4 regions of the Alkalibacillus silvisoli genome follow, and region 3 is predicted to be linked to each of the others. Evidence: riboswitches for the same ligand, from Rfam matches in the RefSeq annotation. Region 3 holds a riboswitch; each other region holds the start of a gene.

Region 1 (7,481 bases), on a different contig from region 3:
GGAGCAAGTGCTGCTAGTCCCATACCGGTTAAATCCACATGAAAGGAATTGCCGAAAAGAGACCAACCACCATCATCCAACTGTTCTTCAATTAAGTATTCAATCAATTTGTCTTTTGACCATGTTGCATCGTCTTCTGTATCATAACCACCACTATTAATCGCCAATAAGGAATAAATAGGGCCATTATTACCTTGACTTGTCATGCCTTCATGATTTGTTAATTTTTCTATCAAGTTATACCCTTCAATATCCGTTGCGTCTTTACCGGCAGCAGTTAAAATTAAAATGTTTCTTGCTGCGTCTGTAACAAGTCGAAATTCACCTTCATTCACTACAACACTTTCAATCGAATCCTCAGCAATTTGTTGCGCTACATCTCTTTTTAATGCATTCAGGGTAATGGATCCATACCAATCCAGGCTGTCATTTGATAAGAGATAATCAATCGATTCATCTGTTAATTGTTTAATATATTCAAGTGTTAATTCCTCTAGATTATCACTTTCAGGCTCATCTACTTCCTCTTCATTTGTAGATTCTTCTTTTCCATCATTGCTTCCTTGTTCTCCTTCAGAATCATCACTTCCAGAGTCTTCATCAATTAGCTCAGTAGCAATTAACTCCAAGTGGTCCCCTTCTTGCATTTGATAATTAACAAGACCTGTCTCCATAGAGTCATCATTTAGATACATGCCCCAGTAAAAAGAATCATCAAGGGCATCATCTAGATCATTAATAAATGTTAGAAACTCGGAATCAACAGAAACATCCAAGTTAATACCTTCTTGGTCTGTTGCTTGGAGTATTGCATCGTATGCTGTTCCAAATTTAACAATATCAACATTCGTTTCCGGTAAAACTTCTTCATCATTCAAACCAACAGCCGATACCTTAACATCAATTGTGGTATGTGGCCATATGTCTTCATCTACGACCTTAAATAATAGATTGTCTCCATGATCTAACTCGTATCCTTCTGCACCTACATCAGCTGTTGAACCATTAACAAAAAATCCCCAATAATAACCCTCTTCAGGTGAGTTTTCATTAATACCTGTAATAAATTGACCAAGGTCTGTATCTTCATAAGTCACTTCTGCTACGTCATCCAACGCATCAAATGCTGTATCCTCGTCTTCAAATGAAACAGCTTTAGTTTCAAATACATCTTCCCCGTCTTCATCAATCGCTGTAATGGTTACTCCACTAGGCAATTCATCTGCATAGGCAGGTGAACTCGAATACATGCCTGATTGAGCAATTAAAAAAATCGTTGCAATAAAAACAATGAATGAACTTTTAATTCCTTTTCCTTTAAATCTATTCACTATATTCCCCTCCAAATTAATCGATCTAATCCAACAAAAAAAACATCTCTTCAACAACGAAGAGATGTATACTTACATTATGCTACAGCGACACTATGTAAAATAAACTTAAAAATTCATCATGCGCTGGCACACCTCCCTATCCTCGTAGGTTGAATGGCGTAAAAAGATAGGCAGGTTTCCTGACTCATGATCATCATTTTCTATTACCTTCCCGTCTATTGACAGTGGTATCTTAATAGAAAACTTCCAATTACAGTGGCGGGACCGTGTCGGATTTGAACCGAACTTCCCTTTTAATGACTTATAGCGTGCTACAAGCCAACCCAACTTTTTCCTATTCAGTTATAAATATCATAAGCTACAAAATCTTAAACGTCAAGCCACTTTAAATAAAAGATATAATTACAATTTATCATCCATATAGAGAGTGTAATCTAAACTGTGTAAGTACAAGAGCGTACGGCTGCTACTTGCCTGTTTAGATTACACCCTCATAAGATTCACTTTTGGTTTTACGTTTTTAACGCTATGGCGAACTTCTGTGAATAGATCTCACTCTTTTGCAAGTGAAGAAATGATATATGTGAATAATTGAATTAATTTAAGAACTAAAAAAGCCTTCACATCAATATGGTGTAAAGGCTTTTTTATTCATTGACTTTTTGAACCTTTCTTCTCCATTTCCTTCCATTTTGAATAATTAAAACCTAACTGAAAGACACCGGTGATTGCCATGATTATAGAAAATACAATTACAGGACCTGTCGGAACATCAAGAAATAAAACAAAGGTGACTAAAAATATGGCGAAAATCCACATCCAAATTGTTCTTATAAACCTTTCTTTATAATTTAATTTTTTGTAAAAGAGCTTACTTCCCATTAAGTACCTCTCCTTTTACTTTGCTCACTATTATTATAATACAAAATCGTGTTATTTGTATTTATTGTAAAAAATTTCATTATAATATTTTGAACAAAAGTTCTTCTAAATAAATCCAACTTTTCGAGAAAAAACTTTACAAAAATTAATGATTACTATCAAGTTTACTTGTCTTTTAGTTACTAAATTTTTCTTTAAAAAGGAGCGATTACATGTTCAACAATGGAACGATATTACTAGTTTTATATCATAATATAACCCCATATCATCAACTGATAAAAATGGCATACCACTGACCTCCATTGATCATGACTTTTCGCACCCATTGATTAAATAGTGCCCATCTTTAAAATGTCACTCTTTAATTAAAAGAATACAAACAACAAAAGGAAAGATGAAGCACAAAAATCCGAACGCTTTCATTTAAGATGAATCGTTCGGATTTTCTATTATGACAACTAATTTTGTTTCAAAATCGCCCTATTAAGTTAACTCCCGCTCTAAAAATGCGTAAAAGTCCACCCACTCTTCAATTAACTTCGAAGTCGGCTTCCCTAAACCATGTCCTGCTTTAGATTCTAACCGTAAAATCGATTTTGTATCCGGTGACTTCTCTAACAATGTCGCATGGAATTTTTTCGCATGTGCTGGGACAACTCGGTCATCACTCGCAGCCGTTGCAATTAAGACAGGTGGATAATTCACACCTACTTTAACATTATGAAGAGGTGAGTATTTGTATAAAAATGGGAAGTGTTCTTCATTTTCAGCACTACCATACTCTGGAATCCAAAACTTCCCGATCGTAAACTTATGATAACGAAGCATATCAATAACTGGGACACGACAAATCACAGCACCAAATAGATCAGGGCGCTGAACCATGCAAGCCGAAACTAAAAGACCACCATTCGACCCACCCATAATCGAAAGCTTTTCTTTCTTCGTATATTTCTTTTCAATTAAGTATTCACCAGCTGCAATAAAGTCATCAAATACGTTCTGTTTATTCTCAAGCATGCCAGCCTCATGCCACTTTTCACCATACTCTGAACCACCACGCAAATTAGCAACCGCATAAACCCCACCTTTTTCTAACCAACGTAGAATTGCAGGGTTAAATGAAGGGGGCAAACTAATATTAAAGCCACCATAACCATATAATATAACTGGGTTTTCACCATCTAAAGGTAAATCCTTATGTTTTGTTATAAACATCGGAATACTCATGCCGTCCTTTGATGAATAAAACACTTGTGTAGTTTCAAACTGTGACGTTTCCACTGCTAATTCTGATTCAGCAAATATACTTAACTCATTAGTATTTAAATCATATTGATAAACAACTGTTGGACTTAAGTAAGAAGTCATCCCGAAAAACATTTCCGATTGATCATGATTTCCTGTTAAATCTGTAATTGAACCCAGTAATGGCACTTCTATATGATGGCTTTCAGTACCATCAAAGTTATACACCTGTAATTGATGATGCGCATCGTGTAAAAACGCCACAACGAACTGTCCATTTATAAACTTTACAGCATGCATTAAATCATTTTGCTCACTAATGATTTCTTCCCAGTTTTCTCGTTCAGGCTGATTCAGATCAATACAAATAATTCGACCTTTGGGAGCCGCCAAATTCGTCTTAAAATAAAAACGCGAACCTTCATTATGAATATAAGTATATTGCGCATCACCCTCATCTAATAAGCGGTGAAAGTCAGTTTTTGAATCCAACTCTTTAACAAAAAAAAGATTTTGTGCAGCTGTCCCTTGCTTTGAATATATACAAATATACTCTCCATCAGTGGTAACAAACGGAATAAACATATAATCTTTAGCATCTGAACGTTCATAAATTAACTCATCTTCACTTTGGTCTGTCCCAATTCGGTGAAAGTAAACCTTATGGTACTGTCCATGCTCATCTTCACTAATAATCTCTGGATTTGGAAAACGACTATAGAAAAACCCTGAGTCATCTGGCGCCCACTCTAATGTTGTAAATTTGACCCACTTTAAGTGATCACTTAACACTTCACCTGATTTAAGATCTTTCACATAAACCTCTTGCCAATCACTACCTTGTGATGAAGTTGCATAAGCTAATAAATGCCCTTCTTGGCTCGAAGAAAAGTTCGTCATCGCAACTGTTCCATCATTACTTAAGTCATTCGGATCTATGACTTTAGACTCGCCATCCTCATCTAGTACATATAGAACTGCTTGATTTTGAAGTCCGTCATTTTTCTGATAAAACAACTTATCCTTCACACGTGTTGGTACAAAGAACTTCGGATAATTCCAAAGCTCCGTTAAACGCTCACGATCCTTTTCTTTAGATGGCGCACCTTTAAAATAAGCTTCAGATTGCTCATCCATTTCTTCAACCCATTTTAATGTATCCTCACTATTAGAATCCTCTAGCCAACGATACGGATCTTCCACTTTCGTCCCGTGGAAATCTTCTACAACATTACTCTTTTTAATAACTGTCATGTTAATTCCTCCTCTCCTTATTTAATTCGATACACGAAATGAAGTTCCTTCTCACTCATTAATCTAACTTTGATAATACAGAACTAATCGTTTTAAAGGCTTGTTTTAACTGGATTTGCTCATCTTTCGTTAAAGTCGATAAACGGTTTTCCACTTTCTCTTCTAACATCTTCTTCTTATCTTCTAGAAAGGCTTGTCCTTCATTTGTTAAATGAATAAACGTGACGCGACGATCATGAGATGACTTCTCTTTTTTTATATAGTGATAGTCAATTAGCTTTTGAATTAAAGGAGTTAAGTTTGATTTATTAATCCCTAAGGCCTGTGCTATCTCTGACATTCGAATGGGACCCAATTGTTGAACTATATGTAAAATATGAAAGTGCGACGGATGTAAGTCACCAGTTTGAAGTAATTGCTCTTGTCCGAATAGTTTCTTAGGAATATAAGGTAAAGCTGATAACGCCTCATCGACTAAGTCATTTGCATGTAAATGATTGCTCAAAATATCCCCACCTTGACTTAAAGTACTATTTGACATTTAGTTTATAATAGTTAATAGTTATTATAGCATAACTTTCTAAACTAAGGGGGAGCGAAATGAATTCAGTTATTACTGTTAAAGACTTAAAGAAATCATATAAAAAAGTCGATGCTGTTAAAGGCATTAACTTTGAAGTCAAAGAAGGCGAAATCTTTGGCTTCTTAGGTCCAAATGGGGCTGGTAAAAGTACAACAATTAATATGATTTGTACGATGCTACCACCTTCTTCTGGTCAAATTGTCATTAACGGCTATGATGTCAATAAAGAGAAAGACGAGGTTCGTTCAAGCATTGGGATTATCTTTCAAGAAAATACTTTGGATGAAAAGTTAACTGCCAATGAAAATCTAATGCTTCATTGTCGCTTTTATAATGTACCTAAAGACAAACGTCACACCAGAATTCATGAAGTGCTTGAAATTGTTGATTTAGTCGATGAGCAGAACCAACGCGTTGAAGAATATTCTGGCGGAATGAAAAGGCGTTTAGAAATCGCTCGTGGTTTATTGCATTATCCTAAAGTACTATTTCTAGATGAACCAACTGTTGGCCTTGATCCTAACACTCGCGCTCACCTTTGGAAATACATTTTAAAGCTTAAAGAACAAGAAGGAATTACAATGTTCTTAACGACCCACTATTTAGATGAGGCAGAAATTAGTGATCGTGTTGCCATTATGGACCAAGGACAAATTATTGCGATTGATTCTCCCACTTCACTAAAAGACCAACTAGGTGGCGATCTAATCGAATTATCAACTGAAGATAATGAACAAGCCTTAAAAGAAATCAATGAAAAGGTTGAAAATGCTGATGTTACTGTAAATGGCGATACAATTCACCTTAAAGTCGCAAGTAGCGATGCTTTTATTTCATCGTTTATTAAAACGTTAGAAATTCCAATCACAACACTAAACATTCGTAAACCGACTTTAAATGATGTCTTTTTAGCATTTACCGGCCGAGAAATTCAAGCTACGGGGGAATAGGAGTGTTAATATGGAAGGAATCATCGCCATATGGCAACGCGATTTAATCAAATTTTTAAGAGATCGAGCTCGTTTATTCGGCTCATTTACCATGCCGATTTTATTTCTATTAATCTTTGGTGGTGGGTTAAGTGGCACGATGGAATCCATGATGGTCGAAAATATCGGTGTGGATTCAAATGAATTTAACTATATCGAATTCGTTTTTCCAGGTATTGTCGCTATGACCCTTCTTATGACGGCAGTGTTTTCTGCTATGTCAGTCATTGAAGATAAGAATTATGGCTATATGAAAGAAATATTAGTCTCACCAATCTCACGTGTCAGTATCGCAATTGGTAAAATGGCAGGAGCAGCAACTGTTTCAACCATTCAAGGCGTGCTTTTATTCGCCTTAATCCCATTACTTGGACTGTCATATGATCTCTTCTCACTCATCCAAGTCATTCCATTTATGTTCTTATTTGGCGCAGCTCTATCTGGTGTTGGCTTATTGTTTGCGAGTGTTATTAGTTCAACTCAAGGATTCCAGTTAATTGTCAATATCCTTGTTTTACCGATGATCTTTCTATCAGGGGCATTATTTCCAATTAATAATATGCCTGGATGGTTAGATGTGATTGTCAAGCTTAATCCCGTAACCTATGGGGTTGATGTCATGAAAAAGATTATGATTGATGTTGAGAAATTATCAGCTTCAATCCAAGAAACGATGGGACTCAACATCACTGTATTCGGTAGACAAGTTACCGTCTTTGAAGAAATTCTCTTTATCGTTGGATTTACGATCGTCATCATTGCCCTTGCTACGTTTAGTTTCAAACGTGCTAATGCATAAAATAATAGACCAGCTTAAGGGGAAACACTTCTCTTTAAGCTGGTCTTTATTTTGCAAACCTTACAATCTGTTCATACACTTCCTCTGGTCGTTCATCAGTAATTAAGTGTCCTGCTTGCTCATAGACAACTAACTCAGAATTTGGTAAATCTTGATGTAGTCTTTCCCCTTTCTTTAAAGGAACAACTTCATCCTCTTTCCCCCAAATTAACAATACAGGTGTGTCGATTTCCATAAGTGCTTCTTGGGACAAATCCCCTTCCCGATGACGCAACAACCTTAGAAGCGCTTTATAAAAATTCATATCCGTTAACGGCTGTTTATACTGCTCGATCATTTCATCAGTAATTAATGAATGATCATACAAAACTTCCTCCATAACATTACGAACA
Region 2 (7,481 bases), on a different contig from region 3:
GGTGAGATCATTACAGTCGGATCGGACGCACACAAGCCAGAACGGGTTGGTGACCGAATTGATGAAGGTTATCACCTATTACAAGAGATTGGGTTCAAGTACGTCACAACTTTCCAAAACCGTAATCCAATTTTTCATAAATTATAAAAGGAATTTACTCCAATTATAGTTTCTAAACTAAAAAAACTGTCCCAAAAGGAAATTTAATTCCACTTGGGACAGTTCAATAAGACTATTACAATAGCATTCACTTAACATTCCAGTTAGCCCTATTTTATTGCTGGTGCTCCAACTTCCCTAATAAATAAGCTACAAACATTCCAACAAAAATAAGAGCCACACTTACCACGTTCAATAAGAAGCTTGGATCAAAACCGGGATAAATAACAAATATTGAACCAAACACAAGCCCAATTATTAACGCATATGTTTGATAAAAATATTGGTTTAAAAAGTATTTAATAATCTTACTCATTATTAAGATCCCAAATACAATGCCTAAACCTAGGGGTATAAGTGCCTCAATGACGACATCACTTAAAACATAAACGAATGTTGGGTACATCCCGACAATCAACAGCAACATTGAACCGCTTATACCTGGTAAGATCATCGCAGAACTCGCTAACCAACCTGATAAAAATAACAACACATATGTCGAGCCATCAAACGTCGTAATTGTATCAGCAACACCTTCTTGAAATATTGCTGTAGAACCAACTAATAAAGCCGCTAAGAAAAACAGTACATAGTGCTGAGCACCAAATGTCTTTTTATAATCTGATTTCTTCAACAGCATCGGAAGGATTCCTGCAATTAAGCCTAAAAATGCAAATTGAAGTTGATTAGGATAATGTTCATATAGCCAATCGACAATGTTAGATAGTAAGAATAGTGCTAATAATACACCTACTAGTAACGGGATTAAAAACGCGAGGTGCCTTTTCCATTCTCGAGTAAAAATACCATTAATCGCTTCTATTAACCTTTGATAAATACCTAAAACAACCGCGATCGTTCCACCACTTACTCCAGGGATTAAATCACTAACCCCCATTAGTCCACCGCGATATAAATTACGCCACTCAATCATTTTATGATCCCCATTTCTAATTTCCGCTTGTCCTTTTTCATTCTATTATACTAAATCATGTGTATATGACTATTGTTTTTATAATAAAATTTGTGGAATATTAGATTTAGGATGGCGTATGATCTCTGGTTTGGCTTTGTAGACAGTCTCTAACGTATCTACATCCATGATTTCCTCACTGTTTCCCCGCTTTACAATTTCACCATTGTTCATGAGAATCATTTGATCACAATATTGTGCAGCTAAATTCAAATCATGTAGCACCATTAAAATCGTTAACTGTTCGCGTTGTTGCCAATCTTTAACAAGATTAAGCACATTCACTTTATAACCAATATCTAAATAAGAAGTGGGCTCATCCAATAATAAAACCTCAGGCTCTTGAACCATTGCCTTAGCAATAGCCACTCGCTGCCTCTCACCACCGCTTAACGTATCTAACATTTGATGACGCATCGACATTAGGCCAGTAATATTTAATACATGCTCGACTTTTCGATAATCTTCTAACCCTTCTCTTTGAAAGAAGCTTAAATGCGGATAACGCCCCATTAGTACCGCTTCATATACTGTCATTGGATACGGAGAAAGGCCATCTTGAGTTAAGACAGAAACTTTTTGAGCAAGTTTTTTAACTGACCACTTCCCTACCTCTTGGCCTAAGACGTTGATCGTACCGCTAGTTGGGTGCTCTAAGCCTGAGATCATTTTCATTAAAGTTGATTTACCAGCACCGTTTGGGCCAATTAGCCCAACACACGAGCCTTCATCGACTTGAAATGTAACGTCTTTCAGCAATAACTTAAAATCTTTTTCCTTCCTCACCTTGTCTACAGACAGCATAAGTATGCCTCCTAAAAAAATTCACGTTTCGCCTTTCTTAATAAATAAGCGAAAAATGGCGCTCCTAAAAATGCCGTAATGACTCCTAATGGCAGCTCACGTGGTGCCATTAATACTCGAGCCAGTGTATCAGCACCAACTAAAAAGATCGCACCACCAACGATCGATAACGGCAAGATCAGCCTGTAATCTGCTCCAACAATCAATCGAATAATGTGAGGTACAACTAAACCAACAAACCCAATTGCCCCAGAAACTGAAACGGCCGCCCCTGTCATAATCGATGCTAATATGAGTAGATAAAAACGGGTTCGTTCCACTGATAGACCTGAATGATGAGCGACTTCTTCACCTAATCCGAGCATGTTTAATTCACGTGTATAAAACAGAGCGACTACGCCAGCTACAGCTATAATCGGCAAAACAACTTGAGTATAGCTCCAATCAGTTAATGTTAAGCTCCCCATCATCCAAAACACAATCGTTTGTAGTTGTTCATTGGCTAAGGTCATAACTAATGAAAGACAAGCACCAATAAAAGCTTGCACAACAACACCAGCTAGAATAATCGTTTCCATTTTGACTTTTTGTCCAATACGTGCTAAGAAATAAACGACCATTAGTGTGCCAAAGCCGAATAAAAACGCAACAACAGGCAATGTAAATTGACCTAGCCAAACAATTTGGAGTCCTAAGGCAAAGACTAAAGCAGCACCAAATGAAGCTCCAGAAGACACACCTAAAATAAATGGATCAGCTAATGGATTGCGTAATACACCTTGATAGATCGCACCCGCTAATGCCAAAGCTGCACCTACAATAGCTGCTAAGATTACACGCGGCATTCTAATGTCTAATACAATCGTTTCTGTTGAGTCACTCCAATTAGGCTCAATCCACTGATTGATTATAGGAAGTCTTGAAAGGATCACTTGCCACACAGTCTGCCAAGAAAGATTAGCTGCACCTAAGGTAATCGATAAGCTCATAAATACAACTAATATAAGGGTTAATAACGGTAAAGCAATCCATAAAATCGAGCGTTTTTTCATTTATAACATCCATTCGTTACATGATCGTGATGTCCTATTACTCCATATATTCTGGGTATAAAATAGTAGCGATCTCTTCTAGGCCATCAACTAACCTTGGTCCTGGTCTTGTCACAATATCATTATGAATATCATGTACTTCTTCCTGTTCTACTGCTGTGACAGACTGCCAATTGTCCCGAGCTAAAACTGATTCAACCACATCGTCTGTATAGTAGCCATATGTTGTAATAATCACTTCTGGGTCACGTTCTAACACAATTTCTTCACTTACTTGTGGCCAACCTTCTTCATCAGCGATAATATTTTCACCACCAGCAAGTGTTAATAATTCATGTAAGAAAGAGCCTTCTCCACCAGAATACAAATCTGAATCAAGCTCCAACCAAACACTCCTACGTTCATCATCTGGAATGTCACTGACTTGCTCTGTAACTTCACTAACTTGACTTTGCATATTTGAAACAATCTCTTCTGCTTCTTCAGCTTGACCTGTAGCATTCCCTACCATTTCAATATCTTCATAAACTTCTTCTAAGCTTTGTGAGCCTAATGTAACCACATTCAAGCCAACATCACGCATTGCATCTAAATCCCCTGCGTTATTTAAATCAGCTATGACTACATCTGGCTCTAGTTCAACAATCTTCTCAATATTTAAATTCATATCACCAACAGTTTCTTCAACTTCAAAAACTTCTTCTGGATAATCAGCCCATTCTGATACCCCAACAACTTGATCACCTGCTCCTACTGCAAATACAATTTCAGTTGCACTTGGAATAACAGAAACAATTCGCTCTACTTCCTCTTCAATTGTTATTTCTTCACCTGCTTTATCTGTAAAAGTAACCGGTTCATCTGAATCATTCTCTGCAGTTTCTTCAGCTTCCTCATCATTCACCTCTTCATCTTCAGGTTCTGCACTTTGGCAAGCTGTTAACCCGACAACGATTACGAACATCATTACGATACATAATTTTAACCAAATTGTCTTTTTCATCTTCCTCTTCCTTTCTATAATAAAAAGTACTCATATTTCCCTAGAGTAAGGAAATATGAGCACTTTAGTCTCTACTATATATTAATCTTTCGACTGATATATAGCTATCCCTTTAACCCCGAAGGAAATAAGCTAAAACATACTTAGGCAGGTCTCCTGGCTTAGGTTCATCACTTCTGACCCCCTTCCCGTATTTAACAGTGGATTTGGTCAGTCGTTCCCCATAACAGTGGCGGGACCGCGTCGGACTTACACCGAACTTCCCTTTTAAATAAGCAACTAAATGCTCACACCTAAATGTTCTATGTATTTAATTCTTAATTTCTATATTAATCTTATAACACCCATTCGTCAACATATGCCAAAAGTTCTACTAAACTCCTAAAAAATTCATTTGGCTATTAACAGAACTGGATAGTGATCCGATAATAATTTAGTGGTCATTTTTCGATTAATTTCGACATAATTTTCAGAATTTAGGAGGATATTTATGAAAGTACATAAGTTAATGTTTTTATTAATTTTAACATTTATATTAGCTGCTTGTTCTTCAGAAGAGGAAGCAGTTATTGATCAAGAACTTAGTGCTGGTTTATTAGTAACTGAAAGTGGGTTAGGTGATAATGCATTCAGTGATTTAGCCTTTCAAGGATTAGCCCAAGCACGTGATGAACTGGGTATTGTTTTTGACTATCGTGAACCGTTTGATGAGGATTATGAAAAGCATCTTGAAGACCTCATAGAACAAGGACATGATGTCATTTTTGGTTTAAGTTTCACTACAACGCCTGCTATTGAAACACTGGCTGAAACTTATCCTGACCAACAGTTTGTGATTATTGATGACGTGATTGACTTACCTAATGTCACTTCCATTACCTTTAAAGAAGATGAAGGAAGTTACTTAATTGGACTAATTGCTGGTATGAGAACGGAAACGGACGTTGTAGGCTTTATTGGTGGTGTGGATAGTGAAGTCATTCGTACGTTTGAACGTGGTTTTATTGAAGGTGTTGAAGATGCGAATTCAGATGCTGAAATATTATCACAAGATGCTGGGACGTTTGATGATGACCAATTAGGCGCTGACATAGCTCAAGAAATGATTGATGAAGGTGCTGATCTCTTATTTCCATCAGCTGGATTTACTGGAACAGGTGCTTTACAAGAAGCTGAAAATCAAGGAATCTATGCGTTTGGAGTAGATACAGATCAATTCACCATTGCTGAGGAAGCTGTTATATCCTCAATGGTTAAAAATGTAAATGTTGCAATCTATGACATTATGGAACGTTTACATAATGGTGAAACTCTTCAAGGTGAACATATTGAACTTGGTTTAAATGAAGAGGGTGTTGGACTTGCTCCAATACGTCTAATTGAATTATCTAGCCTTGAAGAACAAACACTTGAAAATGCTAGAAATGAATCATAAAGGAGTGATTAAATGAACATCAAAAAACGATTATATATCATGACGATGATTCCTTTGCTTTTAAGTTTGGCTCTCGTTTCATGGATTGCTTTTGAAATGATTACTTTTCAAAGTTCGTCCCAAGAAGATGTCGAAGTCTTATTGGAAAGTAAGGAATTACATGCTCAACTACAATCATCAGAACAAGCTTTAACAACTTATTATTACAGTCCATCTGAGGCAACAAGACAAGATGCAATATTTCAAATCGAACAAACTGAAGAAACCATTACAGGCATCTCTAACCTTGTAGAAACTGAAGACCAAAGACAATGGTTAACGCAAGCACAAGATAAATATGAAGACTGGCAACAACTAGCGCGTACTGCTTTAGAAGAAGAGAATGTGAATGAAGTTCATAGACAAGCTTTAAGAACAGCGGGATTAGTTAACGATGCCTACATGCTTGAAGAAGCTTCAACAAATTGGTATAACGAAACCATTCAAGAACAACAAACGATGATCAATAATTTAGTAACATTCATCATAATCGCTAGCATTATTCTAATCACCCTTACATTGTTCTTATCACTTAAATTGTCAAATCGAATCGCTAAACCTTTACAAGAGCTATCTCAACAAGCTGAAGAAGCTGCAGGTGGTAAATTATCTACTTCTATTGAGGTTAGTGAAAAAGAAACAGACGAAATCGGCCAACTGAAACGCTCATTCAAGACAATGATGGAAAACTTAAAAGATACTGTTCAATCTATTCACAGTATTAACAATCGAGTTAATGACTTTAGTCATCAATTAAATGATGAAATTAACAGTTTAACTGAAGGAAGCCATCAAGTTGCCAGTTCAACAGATGAATTAGCACAAGGAAGCCAGTCGATTTCTAATGATGTACAAGATGCCGTCACACTTGTTGAAAAGATGCAACAAGACTTTAATATCAACACAAAGCAAAGCCAAGAAGCTAATGAAGCAAGTACCAAAGCACAACAAGCTGTTCAAAATGGACATCAAGCTATGACTGAACAAAGGTCCATTATGGAAAACAATCAAGCAGCCATTGGCGAAGTGAAAAGCTCAGTAGAACAATTTACTACTTACACCGAACAAATCGAGAAAGCTGTTGAACTTGTCAATGATATTGCTGAACAAACTAATTTACTCGCTTTAAATGCAGCCATTGAAGCTGCTCGTGCAGGAGAACACGGAAAAGGCTTTGCTGTAGTCGCTGATGAAGTAAGGAAATTAGCAGACCAATCAACCTCAGCTACAGATGATATAAAGAATATGGTCGAACAAATTAAACAAGGGGTTCACACCATTAACCAACAAACTGAAGAAACAACAAAGTTAAGCAAACAACAATCTGGAGCCGTTAATACATCTGAAGAATCATTTAATGCCATTGCAGATCATGTCAAACAAATATATGATCGACTAGAACTACTTGCAAATGGCATGAATGAATCACAAAAACAAAGTGAACAAATTACAACGACAATGGAAAGCATTAGTTCTGTTACAGAAGAAACGGCTGCAGGTACTGAAGAGATTTCCGCTTCCGCAGCTGAACAACAAAGTGCCTTTAATAAACTACAGGCTGAAGTAAGAAAGCTAGAAGACATGATTCAAGAATTAAACGAGAAAACATCTCATTTTTATTAAATCACTACACCCTTGGGTTAATATTAATTTAACTCAAGGGTTTTTTTGAGGGCTCTGTATGTAAAGTGTTGGTGATTTTTTGAGTTGCATGAGTTTTGAGCGAAGGATAAATGAGCGAACATCTCAATTATTTAAGCGGAGTCCCTCAATATTTGAGCTATAATCTCAATATTGTTCAAATCAACTTATGCTACCAACTCCTACTCTTTAGAAAGTGTCTTCCATAAGTGATTTACAATAACAACAACAGTCTTAAACCGGGGATTATTTTTTACAATCTTCCTTTATTCTCTTACAATAGTTTTATAATAGTTAAATTAGGTGGCTTATATGATGAATACTGGAACGTTTATCCAATACTACCGAACTAAACGAGGTTTAACGCAAAAAGAC
Region 3 (7,481 bases):
AAGCCTTGCCTCGATTCATTATAATATAAGTAGCTAACATCTTCTTAATAATGGTTCAGTGAGTCCTCTAAGAAGTGAACATAACTAAAATCCAAACAATGGAGGAATTTAAAATTCTAATAGCCCGTTGCGATTAAATGTCCCAATGTAATGATAAAATTTATATATTTGTATTCGGCTGTACAATAATATTTTTAATATCATTAAATAATTATGGTTATTGAACGATATAAAGGGTATATATAAATAGTAAAAAAGAATCAGGAGGAGAGCCTAGTGGAGATATTAGATAACTCTACGCTTATAAACACTTATAAAAGAGCTGTTGAAATCAAATTAAGCCAAGAATTTATATATTTACTGGAAAAAGAAATAAAATATAGAGGTTTGAACTTTTAGCTGTTTCAGCCAAAGAGCGCTAACAGTTCCAATTTTTATAAGTTAAGGCGAGCGGGAGCCCCACTCGTCTTAACTTTTCTATTCAATACTTTTGTAGCCACTTATTTGTGTTTGTTAATGTTTGATTCAATCGCAAATTCAGGCAAGATCAACTTAGTAAGTGCAACGAATTCAACCACTTTATTTAACTTTTACTTAACCTCTATTATTTGAACACCAAAAAGCATAAACGACACCAGCAACCAAATTAGGGTCAAAATGATGATCACCTGGTTCAAAATCAATGACATATTGACGATTAGTTATAAACCCTTGTGCCTTAGTTTTCCCTACTTCATTTTCATCAAGGAAAATAGTACCTTCTGGCTTCAGACTCCAACTAGCTTCTATAGATAATGTAATAGTTTCATCAAAATGATAGTCGACTCGATGTTTTTCTTTCAACCCTTTTGCACTCGTTATCGTTGTCAGCAAACGATTATTTTCGGTCACATCCCAATGATAACCTTCACGAATTGAGAATGATTGTTGTGTAATGTCATAAGTTTGACCTGATCCGATTACCTCAATATTTACATCATACTGAAGGTTGGATGAAGGTCTTTCTTTAGGAGGGCGAGCCCAGCGTCTCATTTTACCAGTTGGGTAATTACCTTGTTTTATATTTAAAAACTTAGTCGTTCCAAAAAAAGGGCGATCAAATGTCAAATTCATTATGATTCCTCCATCAAACTATAATAACTTCATCTCCCAATTTTCATCATAGAAGAATTCACTTAAACTATTAGACTCAAATACTTCAACCATACTTTCAAAATCATTGGCCAACTGATAATTCTTTAACTCGTCCTTTTTAATCCAGAACACATCACCCTCTTCTGATGATGTTACCTCACCTTCGAATTGATCAGTTTTGTAAAACAGGACTAGATAACGGTCCGCACCTTTAGGTTTAAACTGCTTAACGCCACAAAGTGTTGGCGTTTTAATGATTAGACCCGTTTCCTCATAAACCTCTCGAATAACCGAATCAAAAAAGGATTCACCATTTTCGATATGACCACCTGGAAATGTAATGCCTGGCCAGTCTTTATTCAAACGTTCTTGAACTAATATGTAATCACCATCATACACCATACACATATTCGTTAAAATTATATTTTCACTTTTTCCCATCTCACCCTACACCACTTTCTTCTAAATCTATCTTACATAATTTATCCAATTTCATGTTATCACACTTTACTGTGAAAACACGAAATTGGATTGGCAACAAGGTCATTAAACATTATAATTAGTTCTTTATTTTAAGAGAGTGAAAGACTTAATGTGAGAATCAATTTTTTACCTTAATTTATCAGCAATAATGTTAGCAGCCTTTTTAGGCACAAGTCGGTATAAGCGGTCCATCATTTTTGAGTCTTTTCCAGCTAGAACACGGTATTTGTCATCTTCCATTCCACTAACAATTATTTCTGCTGCTTCTTCTGGAGTTAGTAGTTTGTGTGACTGTCCTTCATCGTCACCACTTGATTCTCTTGTGCCCTCTGCATTAGAGTTCTCCATAATATTCGTCCCTACTCCACCTGGGAAAACGACTGTTACATTAACATTTGTATCCTTTAACTCAGAATGTAATCCTTCTGTTAGAAGTTTCACCGCTGCTTTGGACGCTCCATAAATGGTTTGTCCTGGCACAGGCAAAAAACCACCCATACTTGATACATTCGTAATGTGCGCTTCTGGTCTTTCTAAGAAATATGGCAAGAAAGACTTTGTCATATATAGTGTCCCATTGAAGTTAACATTCATGACTAAATCAATTTTTTCATAATCTAAGTCTTCTACATCAACAAAAGGCTGAATAATACCAGCATTATTAATAATGCCGTCTACTTTGCCATGGTGGTCAATCACTTCACTAGGTAGAGACTCGACTGCCTCACGATCTGTTATATCAACAACATGTGTTGATAGATAATCACGATGTTCACCTGAATGGTTCACCGTCTCCTCTAACCCGCCACTATTAACATCAACAGCGGCAACAGAAGCTCCTTTATTTAATAGATTTAATACGAGTTCTCGGCCAATGCCATTTCCTCCACCTGTCACAACAATCACTTTGTCCCTAACTTTCATGTAACTTCTCTCCCTTTATAAAATGATTTTTTACTAAGTGTTCATTAATCCATGCTAAAATAAAGCTGTAAACTTTTATTAAGAATCCCCACACTTTTATTATACATTTGTATAATAAAAGTGTCATCAAATATACTTAAATATAAAATGATTCAAAACAGCTAAGGAGATAAGATTAAAATGAAACGGGATTTAAGGGTTGTAAAAACAAAACAAAACTTAAAAATTGCTTTACTTGAACTTTTAAAAGAAAAACCATTAGAGGATATTACCGTTACAGAACTATGTAGGAATTCAAAGATAACGAGACGAACCTTCTATCTTCACTATAACAATGTTCCACATTACTTCGAGGAATTTATAGACCATCTCTTACTAGAACTTGAAGACGCCATAACTAAAACAACTCAAGACAGAATCGAAAACAAAGATCAACTTGAGCCAAAAATGATCAATCTATTTGAACATGTGTATGAAAATAAAGAAATTTATAGTTTTATTTTTAGTAGTAGCTCGAAATTTTCTTATTATGAAATGTTTCTTAACAAAATTAAGTTATTGGTTAAATATTCAATGAAGTCACGTAATTTACAACAAGAGAAGATTGATTTCAAAGTTTCTTTTTATGCTAATGCGATTTTAGGGTTGGTATTAGAGTGGTATTATGAAGGGTTTCAAACGTCTACTGACGATATGAACCAAGCATTGATCAGAGAACTAACTAATAATTAAACCAGCTAACTCTAGTTAGCTGGTTTTCCTCACCTTAACAAAGAACGGTTTTTCCGGTGTTCTTTCCTAGCAGGTGCTGTATCATATAACCTTTTTTCCTCTTCTGATTCTGGAACAACTCTTGGTACTGGAATAGGTTTTCCGTACTGATCGACTGCGACCATAGTAAGGAAAGATTCTGTTGTTAGTTCTTTCTTCCTTTGTAGTAAATCATCAGCATATACTTTGACGAACACTTCCATCGATGAACGACCTGTCCTAGTTACAAACGCTTCTAAAGTTAAAGCATCTCCTACTTTTGCAGATGACAGGAAATCTACTGAATCAATAGAAGCTGTCACAACTGCAGCGTTAGAGTGCTTCATTGCTGTTAAAGCAGCAATTTCATCGATAAATGCTAACACCTTGCCACCGAATATTGTATCTAAATGATTCGTATCAGGTGGAAGGACTAGTTTTGTCTGTTTCATTTTCGAATAACTAACCGGTAATGGTTCCAATCTATTAACCTCCCATACTATTAATAATGAAAAGGCCAAACTAATTATGGAACCACACCATAACTCGAAACATAGTCAACCATGACGTAACACCCTCCTATCTCCCGTAGGAATTCATGTTCTTCCTTATGACAGGTCTCCTGGCTCAGATTCATCAACACATAGTCCTTCCCATTCACATGAACAGTGGATAATCTATATGTCTCCTCATCACAGTGGCGGGACCGCGTTGGACTTACACCAACCTTCCCTTTTAAGCTTTTCACAAGCACCATAAGGCATATTTAATTTTGTCTGAGAATGATCAATTCTCTTCCAATAATATCTCTCAACCGATCGATAATGTCAATTCATAAGACAAGCTAACTAACGGTCGGTAGTCAATCGTTGCTAAAAAAAAGTATTAATCCCGAATTCGGTTAATACACCTAATAGAACCCCATATAAAGTAATACTAATAGCAGATGAAAAGAACAACTTCCCACGTTCCATTCCGAATAATTTTCCTAGAACAGCAACTGCCCAAGCACCAACAATAGGGGTTGCTATTAATACAAACATAAAACTACCTTTTCTAATGTTATGACTGAAGCGAGAATGTGATAGCTTATCAAAATATTTATTGATTCTTTTAACCTTTGATAATTGATCATAGAAGAAGACAATGATTGGAATCGCTAAAAAGTTACCCAAGCTCGCCCATACTACCGCTGACCCCATGTCTAACCCCATAGCCATCGCACCTGGTATAGCAAGATATATTTCAAATAATGGAAAAAAACCCATAAACCAAGCACTAAAACTTAGCCAAATGTACTCTAGCATATTTATCTTTCCTCTCCACCATGTTATGATAAGATAGACAACCTAACGAACGGTAGGTTTTTGCCCATTAATTCTAACACAGCTTTAAAACAAAGAAAAGGATGACTTTCATGAATACGAAAGAACAAATTATTAATACTAGCATCCAGCTATTTTCAGATTACGGTTATGAAGCCACAACTATGACGAAAATAGCCGATGACGTTGGAATTAAAAAACCATCAATATATGCTCACTTTAAAAATAAAGAAGCGATTTTTCATCATACAGTTGAACAGGTGGCTAAGGAGTATATCGATTTTGTATTTTCGACGGTCAATCAAATTCAAGACCAGTCAGCTGAGCGAATACTTTATAGTGTATTAAATCAAATTTACACAAATGAATACCAAATCGAATTTTTAGGTGAATTCTTTTATCGATTTGTTCTCTTCACACCACCTGAGATCGAAGGACAAGTTAAACCTATTCTTCAAGCAAGTGAAGAACAACTCGAAAATACATTTTTACAAATTATTGAAAAAGGAAAAACAAACCATGAAATTGACCCAGCACTATCCAGTCAAACCATACTAAGACATTACCTCTTTATCTTAAATAACTTAGATGTAGATTTGCGTTATTATTCACTATCAAGCATGGCATTAGAGAATCATTTAAATGATATTTGGAAAGTGTTCTGGAGAGGGATTAAGAAATAAAGAGTTTGAGACAAAAGGTTGAAGGGCTGCTAAAATACGGAACATTAGTAGCCTTGTGTAACAATGATCAGTTACCTGTGAGGATATTTTATCAGCGCTTGGAAATTTTTATAGGCGTTCAGGTAGATTTATCAGCGTTCGACCAACTTTTATCAGCGTTCAGGTAGATTTATCAGCGTTCGGAGTCTTTTGGGTGTAGCGACCTCAATTATATACCCAATAATGTAGCGAAAAATAAGACAACAAGTTTAGTCAATATTATTCCTCCTGGTTAACACCTAGATAGATAGTTACTCAGATTTAGAACTTGGAAAAATAGTATACGACCAAGAGTAAATAAAATCAATGACAAAGATTATAGTCCAAACCATGCCAATACTATACAACGTCTCACTCGGGTACGGTGAATCTTCATAATTTCCTGCTTCAAACCAAGATAAGTCTGTTAGATAACTTCTCATTTCTTCAAAACTATCTGTTCCAAGTGACCAAAAAATACCTTGAACAACTACAAAGATAGTTAAATGAATCATAGCACTTCTACGATTGACTTTAGCAATGTATTTAGGATCTTTCTGGCGATTCATAATCTCATAATCTTTCTCTGTCAACATCTCAACTTCGCGCCAAGAGCCAAATTTCTTACGCATCCAGCGGTCTAACTTACGAAAATCATTAATACCAAAAGTTAGCGCATAGATCACAAAGATTAAAACGACTAGTTGAAAGGTTTGGAATTCTCCTGTTTCTTGGTAAATGACTACCCCTAAGATAGCCTCGATGATTAATAAAACAATAAATAATAAAATAAATAATAAGCTACTCTGCTTATGACCAAGGTAATAACGAAAAACGCCAAATAACAACAAAGCAACTAAAGATAAAACCTCTAATGAAATAAAAATTTCCCACTGGTACTCTATTAATAAATTCATAATAAGTCCTCCAACAGAAATTCATGCTCTTAGCTTTTGATAATATCAGTATAGCATATAATAATTTAAGATAGGATATCCCTTTTGATGTAAAATATCTCACATATCTGTGCACAAAATGTGGGGAATTAAATTGAATGAATTGGTATTCTCTAGTTAATGGGAGGTTGATGACATGGATTTATTGAAACAAATGAATGATGCGTTAGATTATATTGAAGACAACTTAGATGAAGCAATTGACTTTAACCAAGTCGCTTTAATAGCTCAATGTTCTGAATATCACTTTAAACGAATGTTTTCATTTTTAGCAGGGATTCCTTTATCCGAATACATTCGTAGAAGACGGATGACACTAGCTGCGATGGAACTAAAGAGTAATGAGATTAAAATAATTGATGTTGCCATGAAGTATGGCTACTCATCACCGAACTCATTCGCCCGAGCCTTTCAGCAAGTCCATGGACTTATGCCATCTGAACTTAAAGAACAGAGCACCTCGTTAAAATCTTATCCTAAATTGACCTTCCAACTAACTGTTAGAGGAGTAGATGAAATGAATGTACGCATTATCGAAAAAAATTCCTTTTCAATTACTGGAATTAAACAAAGGATGAGAGTGATTGACAATGATGTTGACCCTGAAGTTGTAAAGCTTTGGGAAACGATGTCTGAAGAGACTATTAATGAATTAGCAAACCTTTCTGACTTAGAACCACCTGGGATTTTACATGTGTTAACAGATTACACCAGTGAGGGCGAAGATGAAGGAGAGATCGACTATTATTTTGGTGTTGCAACAACCCAAAACACCCCTGACTCATTTACACGACTAGAAGTTCCTGCAAACACATGGGCGATTTTTGAAGTAGAAGGTGAATGGGAAGCTATTGAAGATACTTGGCAACGAATTTATAGTGAATGGTTCCCATCATCAAAATATGAGCACGCCGAAGCACCTGAGATTGTCAGTAGTCAAGATCAAATTAGTGAGATTTGGATTCCAGTTCGTAAAGCGTAAAAAAAAGCAAGAGGCTCAAACTCACGACCGAGAGGCTCATACTTCAAGTCGAGAGGCTCAAACCCGCGACCAAGAGGCTCATACTTCAAGTCAAGAGGCTCAAACCCGCGACCGAGAGGCTCAAACTTCGAGTCGTGGGTTTTTTAATATTATTTATTCGCAATGATAAACACACCGCCACAATGTGAAATTTGCTTATAAATGACGATGCAATCAGCTTCTAAAG
Region 4 (7,481 bases), on a different contig from region 3:
TTCTATATCTGATGATGTTGACCTTGTATAATAAGTGGTCTTAAATCCTGACTTCCAGGCTGATAGATGTAAATCCAGTAATTCTTTCGCTTTAATCGTGTTTCTTACATAAAAGTTAAACGAGATTGATTGGTCGATATGTTTCTGGCGTTTTGCATTTTGTTTAATTGTCCATGTATGATCAATGTCATAAGCTGACTTATAATACCAGAATGTCTTTGGACTTAAATCAGGTGCCGTTACTGGAATCTTGTAATCTTTCTTTTCTTCTGAGTAAAACTTTTTGAAAATCGGGTCGATACTGGCAGTGCTACCTGCAATAATGCTCGTACTTGAGTTTGGTGCTACAGCCATTAAGTACCCATTTCTCAGTCCATGCGTGTGTACGTCTTGCCTCAGTTCATCCCACGCCTCACCTTGATAGCCTTTATCATCGAAATAACTACCGTCATGCCACTTTGAGCCTTTAAATAATGGATAAGGACTTTTTTCTTTGGCTAGTTCCATACTCGATTTGATTGTTAAATAAGCCACTTTTTCATACAGCTCGTCCGCAAATTCAACCGCTTCATCTGACTCCCATACAATCTCTTTAAGTGCGAGTAAATGGTGATAACCAAATGTGCCCAATCCAACTGCGCGATATTTTTGATTTGTTAATTGCGCTTGCAGGACTGGAATTGTATTCAGATCAATTACATTATCCAGCATTCTAACTTGAATCGGGATTAAACGTTCTAGCACATTATCAAAGACAGCTTTCCCTAAATTAATACTCGAAAGATTACAAACGACGAAATCACCAGGGGCTTTCGTGACGACAATTTTACCATCTTCTGTATACTGCTCTTCTACTGTCGTCGCACTTTGGTTTTGCATAATTTCAGTACAAAGATTCGAGCAATAAATCATCCCTTGGTGAGAGTTCGGGTTTTGACGATTCGCTTCATCACGATAAAACATATAAGGTGTTCCAGTCTCTAATTGACTAACCATAACCCGCTTCATAAGATCAATTGCTGGAACTTTCTCTTTCGATAGATCAGGATGATTCACACATGCCTCATACTTCTCTCTAAATGACCCTGAGCCTCGCTTTTCATCGTAATAGTCTTCTAAACTAAAGCCCATTACTTCTCGTACTTCATGCGGGTCAAATAAATACCAGTCATCACGTGCATCTACTTTTTCCATGAATAAATCTGGAAGTGACACACCTGTGAATAAATCATGTGTACGTTGACGCTCATCACCATTATTTAATTTCGCATCTAAAAATTTATAAATATCTTGATGCCACACATCTAAATAAACCGCAATCGCACCTTGTCTTTGGCCAAGTTGATCGACACTAACAGCTGTATTATTAAGCTGCTTCATCCATGGCATGACACCGCTCGATACACCTTTAAACCCTTTAATGGAACTTCCGTGAGAGCGAATTTTCCCTAAATAAACCCCAATTCCGCCACCATTTTTCGACAAATTAGCGATATCTGTATTCGAATCATAAATACCTTGTAAACTATCGTCGACCGTGTCGATAAAACAGCTTGATAACTGGCCATAAGACTTCCCGGCATTTGATAAAGTTGGTGTTGCAACAGTCATGTAAAGGTTACTTAATGCCCAGTAAGCTTCTTCTACTAATTCGAGGCGTTTATTCTTAGGCTCATTAATCATTAGTGTCATGGCGATTGTTAGGAAACGTTCTTGCGGTAGTTCATAAGTGTGACCGTTATGATCTTTGGCTAAATAACGATCGGCTAACGTTCTTAAACCAATATAAGTAAAGAAATGGTCACGTTCAGAACTAATTTTAGAAGCTACCTGTTCAATTTCACTTTTTGTGTAATGTTTTAAAATTTGATCACTGTAAATATTTTTATTTGATAAAACTTGCTGTAATTCGATAAATGAACCGTATTTATTTTTCGCATTATACCCGCGGTTAATAGCCGCGTTTTGATAAAGCTTCCTCAAGTAAATATTGGCACAGACATACGTCCAATCTGGCTCCTGTGGGCTAATGTTTTCTAGTCCACGCAACAATAATTCATTTGTAATTTGTTCAGGGGTTACTTCATCTTTACTTTGAAGAGCTTTTAAGACTTTGTCTTCATAGGATATTAGTTTTAAGTGTTCATATCCTTCTGTTACTTGTTTAATAAATAAATTTAGTCGTTTTTCAGAGAAAGCTTCTTTTACCTCCCCATTCATAACCCGTGTTTCATGTTTAGTTAATGTCGTCATATAATCCTCCTAAAAATAAAAAATCGCCTCCACGGGGGGGGAAGCGAATAAAACGACAGCAAGAGTATACTTTGGCTGGTATTTAGGCCAATATGTATGACAAGTCGCTTCATTCTCTTATCACCCCGAAGAAAATGTAACTCGGCTCATGTAGACAGGTCTCCTGACTTACGCTTCTTCCTAATCTGGACCTTCCCTTATAAGTAGCAAACACTAACCTTATAAAGTGGTTTTCCATTTCGTCACGTTTACAGTTGCGGGGGCAGTATTGGTTTCTCACCAAATTCCCTTTTAAGCCTTTTAAAGGCATCAACACAAGCTATAACACTATATATAGTTTTGAAATTAAAACAAACATCTATATGTTGATGTTTGATTACAGTATAGATGATATAAAAATAAAAAACAAGCACTTTCTATTATTCTATCTTAAGTGTATCAAAAAATCCTCTGCTTACACAGAGGATTTTAAGACTAATTATTTTAACCTTTAATCGCACCTTCTGCCATCCCTTTCGTAATACGACGCTGAAAGATAGCATATAAGATGATCACCGGTACAATCGCGAACACTAAGCTGGCAAATAATACGCCCCAAGCATTCGTATATTGTGCTTCATTACTAATAAAGTCGATTGCTAGTGCTAATGTATAGTTTTCACTAGACTGCAAGAAAATTAATGCCATGAAGTACTCATTCCAAAATTGTATCGCATTCATGATCGTAACCGTTATAATCCCTGACATGGTTAAAGGCGTGACAATTTTCCAGAGTACGCCATATGGAGACATACCATCTATTGCAGCAGACTCTTCTAATGATTTAGGAATTGTCCCCATAAAGCTCGTTAACACGAATATCGTAAAAGGCAATTGCGAGATTGCATAAACAATAGCTAAACCAAAAATATTATCTAACATATTAAACTGAGCTAATAAGAAGAATAATGGAATCCAACCTAACACCATTGGGATCATCATCGCTGAAATGTATAACGTAAATAACATTTGACTTCCTTTAAAACGGATCCGCTCAAGTGCGTATGCAGTAGGAATCGCAAGAACAAGGCATAATAACGCGCCAATACCTGTTACTATTAAACTATTAAATACACTTGTATCAATATTATAATCTGTCCATGCTGTTATGAAGTTATCAAAGTTAAACTGTTCAGGAATTCCCCACGGATTAGCATATATTTCAGCATTTGTTTTAAACGATCCTAAAAACATCCAAAAAATCGGATATAAAACAGCTAAAGACCATAATATTAAAGGCAATCTAATTCCTGACCTAACCAGCATTTCACCAAATGTTCTTCTCATTGCGACTCCCCCCTTTAGTATTCAACTTTTTCTCTTTTTAATAAGAATTGTAGAATGATAATTGTAATCAGTGAAATAACTAGAATCATAACACCAATTGTTGCACCATAGCCGAAGTTATACTGATTGAATGCTTGCTGGTATAAATATGAACCCATGACGTGTGTCGAATTGTTCGGCCCACCACCAGTCATTACTTGAACAATGATAAATGAACCGTTCAATGTTGTAATAACAATATATAAAATTGAAATCTTAATTTGCGGCCAAATAAGTGGTAAAGTGACATGCCAAAACTGTTGCCACTCATTTGCCCCATCAATACGAGCGGCTTCATAGTTACTTTTCGATATATTCGCTATACCACCCATTAGTAACAGCATAAACAGACCAATACCAGCCCAAATTGATGGCAATACCAAACTCGGTAAAGCCCACCTTTCACTACCAAGCCAAGGCCTAGTCCACTCTTCCAAACCAATCATCTCTAATCCTGAGTTTACTAAACCTAGATTCGGATTATAGATAAATGTCCAAAGAATACCAATTACAACAACTGACATAATATTCGGGAAGAAGAATATTATACGATAAAATGGTGCTTCTTTAATCTTAAGCTGGGTTAGTGCAACTGCAATAAATAATGCCATAATCATGATCCCAACTACTTTGGTAATAACTAAAAAGTAATCATGCCAAATTGTAGCAGGAATAATGTCATCGTTGAAAAGTCTAGTATAATTATCAAAGCCGACAAATTCTCTAGTTTGAGAAGCCCCCGACCATTCAAAAAATGAATAATAAAGTCCACTAAACAAAGGATATAATGTAAAAATGCTAAACATAATAAAGGTTGGAATTAAACAAAACGCTAAAAATAAATATTTCTGTTTTTTACTCTGTACCATACAATCACTCTTTCGTATGTCAGGTTATTTGTCCTAAAGGAAAAGGCTTATTTATATGTATTAAAAAACTAGCTCATTATGAGAATGATTTAACTAATGGCGAAAATATAAATGGCACTTTTATTAAAAGTTTGATAAAAATGTATGGAATGTAGACTGCGCTACATTCCATACAGCTACTTTTATTCACCGCGGTAACCCGCAGCTGCCTCCTCAGCCTCTTCAATAAACTCTTCAGCTGTAATATTTCCTAGTAGTAATGACACTAGTGAGTCACTTAATGGTGTTTCTAAGTCTGCACTCATTGGGTGAGGCATATAGTAGATTTGAACTTGTTCTGGATCATTAATCATTTCATTTGCCTCAATTAAATATTCAGGTACATCTGGGTTATTCGATAAATCAACATCTTCTAAGTTCATAATTGCACCCGTATGCTCTGAGAATAACTCAGCATATTCACGAGTGAACACGAACTCAACAAATGCTTTTGCTGCTTCAGGATTAGAAGCTTCCTCAGCAATTGCTAAAGGCCTTAAGTCAGGTACGATTGCCATAGGTTCGCCTTCAGGATTCATTGGTGATGGAATAAAACCATATTGTAAGTCTTCTGGTGTGTCACCTTCCATTTCATTTGGTAACCAGAAACCGACTGGAATAAAGGCATTATCATGTAATAAGAAGTTCATTTGTGATTGTGTATGGTTTAATGCACCTAAACCTGAATCAACATAACCAGCATCCACCATACGCTCAACGTTTTCCATAATTTCTACAGCTTCACCCGTTTCCCAAGCGCCTTCTTCACCTTGAATAATATCAGCTAAAAGCTCATTTCCACCGTAAGCACCAAAGGCTGGATATAACATACCTCTAGAGAAATAATAAGGGTGTTGACCTGTTGTAACAAAAGGCTCAATATCTTCATTATCTTGAATGTCACCCATTGTGCTCATAAAGCCTTCAAAATCACTAGGTACTTCATACCCATGCTCATCAAATCGAGCCATATCATACCAAGTACCCCATGCATCGAATACTAATGGTAAGCTATATAACTCACCATCGTATGTTGATGGCTCAGCAATAAAGCTGTCCACTAAAGGTGAACCGTCTTCTAATTCGATATCCTCTGCCCACTCAGTTAAATTCATTAACTGGCCATCTTCTACCATTTGAGTTTCACTTGAACCTGCTCCATCGATGTAAACAACATCAGGTGGATCCTCAGAAACCCAGCGCGTTCTCATTTCTTCATTAATATTTGCCCCTGCATGTTCAACAACTTCTACATCTGGATATTGAGCTTCAAAGTCTTCAATTACTTCTTTCCACCATGAATCTCCATATCCTCCAACAAAGTATTGAATTTCTAACTCGCCACTAACTTCACCATCAGTAGCATCTGCATCCCCTGTTTCATCTTCGTCAGTTGTTTCCTCTTCTTCCGATGGTTCGCCTTCACCATCATCAATTGGTGCCTCATCTGGAGCACAACCAACCGCAAAGATCAAAAACAATACTGACATTAATACTAATAAGTAGTGACCTTTGAACATATTGTTCAACGTGTCCTCCCCCTTTTTACTTTTTAATATATGAAACGCATTAATAGTTATCTACCAATGCGATTTCAAACATCACTTTTACCAACAGCATAATTGATCGCTTCTCTTACATAACCATCAGATTTTGTAATCGCCTTTTTAGCCTCTTCATAATTAACACCGCTTTTAAGCATGACGAGTGCTGGTTTAACCTGATTATCTGTTGCAGCTAATACACGGTCTGCCTCATCATAAGAAACGTCTGTAAGATCCATAATAATTCGTCTTGCCCGATTCATTAATTTATAATTACTTGCCTGTACATCTACCATTAAATTTTCATAGACCTTCCCTAGCTTCACCATTGTCGTTGTACTAATCATATTTAAGACCATTTTATGCGCAGTTGCAGCTTTCATTCTAGTTGATCCAGTTAATACTTCAGGTCCAACTAATACTTCAATCGCTGCATTAGCGTGATGACTAATCACTGAATTTTTATTACAAGTCAGTGAAACGGTGTAAGCCCCTTTTGATTGTGCATACTTTAAAGAACCAATAGGATAAGGCGTTCTCCCACTTGCTGTGATTCCAAGTACGACATCTAAATCGGTAATATTTTTCCGGGCGATATCTTTCTCACCTTGTTCTTCATGATCCTCTGACCCTTCAACAGCTTCAAAAAAAGCATCAATGCCACCAGCCATTAAAGTTTGTACCGTTTCAGGTGACGTCATAAAAGTTGGTGGACATTCAGATGAATCTAAAAAACCTAACCTTCCACTCGTACCAGCACCTACATAAAATAAACGGCCGCCACTCGCTAAGCGTTTATACACATTCTCAACGACCTCATTTATTTCTGGCAGTACTTCCTCAACTGCTTTTTCAACCTTTTGATCTTCTCGGTGAATCGTTTTTAAAATATCATAAGTATTTAGTTGGTCTAAGTTCATACTTTTTTCATTTCTTTGTTCTGTAAGTAAATTAGATAAGTCCATCAGTTACCCGATCTCCTTAGTATTATAGTAAACGCTTTCATATTTAAATAATTAAGTAAATTAATTTAACTGAAAATTTATAATAATTATAACCTTATTAATTTTTTGTGTCAATCGTACATTTAATTATTAAAATAATATTTCAAATAAAACAAAAAAAGTTGATAAACAAAAAGTTTGTTTACCAACTTTGGATTATGTATTCTTATAATTTTGGAGGCGGCAACCGGATTTGAACCGGTGATAAAGGTTTTGCAGACCTCTGCCTTACCACTTGGCTATGCCGCCACCGTATACAGTATGATCGACATACAAATAATGTGATACTGGAGCGGAAGACGGGATTCGAACCCGCGACCCCCACCTTGGCAAGGTGGTGTTCTACCGCTGAACTACTTCCGCATATAATGGCTGGGCCACCAGGATTCGAACCTGGGAATCACGAG

The links. A riboswitch is a leader RNA that binds a small molecule or an ion and turns the genes downstream of it on or off. The one in region 3 is predicted to bind cobalamin.
Region 1: linked by a shared signal. The riboswitch ahead of ABDZ63_RS14350 (DUF4430 domain-containing protein) and the one ahead of ABDZ63_RS07050 (acyl-CoA thioesterase) in region 3 are both predicted to bind cobalamin.
Region 2: linked by a shared signal. The riboswitch ahead of ABDZ63_RS01850 (ABC transporter substrate-binding protein) and the one ahead of ABDZ63_RS07050 (acyl-CoA thioesterase) in region 3 are both predicted to bind cobalamin.
Region 4: linked by a shared signal. The riboswitch ahead of ABDZ63_RS15070 (ribonucleoside-diphosphate reductase subunit alpha) and the one ahead of ABDZ63_RS07050 (acyl-CoA thioesterase) in region 3 are both predicted to bind cobalamin.

The regions. Positions count from the first base shown of each region.
Region 1 covers NZ_BAAACZ010000029.1:1,594-9,074, reverse strand. Annotated here, with positions in the region: gene ABDZ63_RS14350 (DUF4430 domain-containing protein) at 1-1,331, opposite strand, end outside; cobalamin riboswitch at 1,487-1,676, opposite strand; gene ABDZ63_RS14345 (hypothetical protein) at 1,986-2,216, opposite strand; gene ABDZ63_RS14340 (prolyl oligopeptidase family serine peptidase) at 2,700-4,718, opposite strand; gene ABDZ63_RS14335 (MarR family winged helix-turn-helix transcriptional regulator) at 4,777-5,223, opposite strand; gene ABDZ63_RS14330 (ATP-binding cassette domain-containing protein) at 5,319-6,251, shown strand; gene ABDZ63_RS14325 (ABC transporter permease) at 6,262-7,089, shown strand; gene ABDZ63_RS14320 (alpha/beta fold hydrolase) at 7,136-7,481, opposite strand, start outside.
Region 2 covers NZ_BAAACZ010000003.1:215,798-223,278, reverse strand. Annotated here, with positions in the region: gene ABDZ63_RS01870 (histidinol-phosphatase HisJ family protein) at 1-147, shown strand, start outside; gene ABDZ63_RS01865 (DUF368 domain-containing protein) at 275-1,093, opposite strand; gene ABDZ63_RS01860 (ABC transporter ATP-binding protein) at 1,172-1,936, opposite strand; gene ABDZ63_RS01855 (FecCD family ABC transporter permease) at 1,948-2,988, opposite strand; gene ABDZ63_RS01850 (ABC transporter substrate-binding protein) at 3,026-3,991, opposite strand; cobalamin riboswitch at 4,121-4,303, opposite strand; gene ABDZ63_RS01845 (BMP family lipoprotein) at 4,482-5,426, shown strand; gene ABDZ63_RS01840 (methyl-accepting chemotaxis protein) at 5,439-7,088, shown strand; gene ABDZ63_RS01835 (helix-turn-helix domain-containing protein) at 7,422-7,481, shown strand, end outside.
Region 3 covers NZ_BAAACZ010000010.1:13,173-20,653, forward strand. Annotated here, with positions in the region: gene sda (sporulation histidine kinase inhibitor Sda) at 277-399, shown strand; gene ABDZ63_RS07030 (hypothetical protein) at 595-1,113, opposite strand; gene ABDZ63_RS07035 (8-oxo-dGTP diphosphatase) at 1,132-1,575, opposite strand; gene ABDZ63_RS07040 (SDR family NAD(P)-dependent oxidoreductase) at 1,744-2,541, opposite strand; gene ABDZ63_RS07045 (TetR-like C-terminal domain-containing protein) at 2,722-3,273, shown strand; gene ABDZ63_RS07050 (acyl-CoA thioesterase) at 3,303-3,743, opposite strand; cobalamin riboswitch at 3,887-4,064, opposite strand; gene ABDZ63_RS07055 (small multi-drug export protein) at 4,164-4,598, opposite strand; gene ABDZ63_RS07060 (TetR/AcrR family transcriptional regulator) at 4,709-5,299, shown strand; gene ABDZ63_RS07065 (hypothetical protein) at 5,590-6,234, opposite strand; gene ABDZ63_RS07070 (AraC family transcriptional regulator) at 6,410-7,255, shown strand; gene ABDZ63_RS07075 (class I SAM-dependent methyltransferase) at 7,405-7,481, opposite strand, start outside.
Region 4 covers NZ_BAAACZ010000030.1:1,856-9,336, reverse strand. Annotated here, with positions in the region: gene ABDZ63_RS15070 (ribonucleoside-diphosphate reductase subunit alpha) at 1-2,253, opposite strand, end outside; cobalamin riboswitch at 2,390-2,582, opposite strand; gene ABDZ63_RS15065 (carbohydrate ABC transporter permease) at 2,737-3,579, opposite strand; gene ABDZ63_RS15060 (carbohydrate ABC transporter permease) at 3,594-4,487, opposite strand; gene ABDZ63_RS15055 (ABC transporter substrate-binding protein) at 4,670-6,046, opposite strand; gene murQ (N-acetylmuramic acid 6-phosphate etherase) at 6,121-7,035, opposite strand; tRNA gene ABDZ63_RS15045 (tRNA-Cys) at 7,250-7,323, opposite strand; tRNA gene ABDZ63_RS15040 (tRNA-Gly) at 7,363-7,437, opposite strand; tRNA gene ABDZ63_RS15035 (tRNA-Gln) at 7,444-7,481, opposite strand, start outside.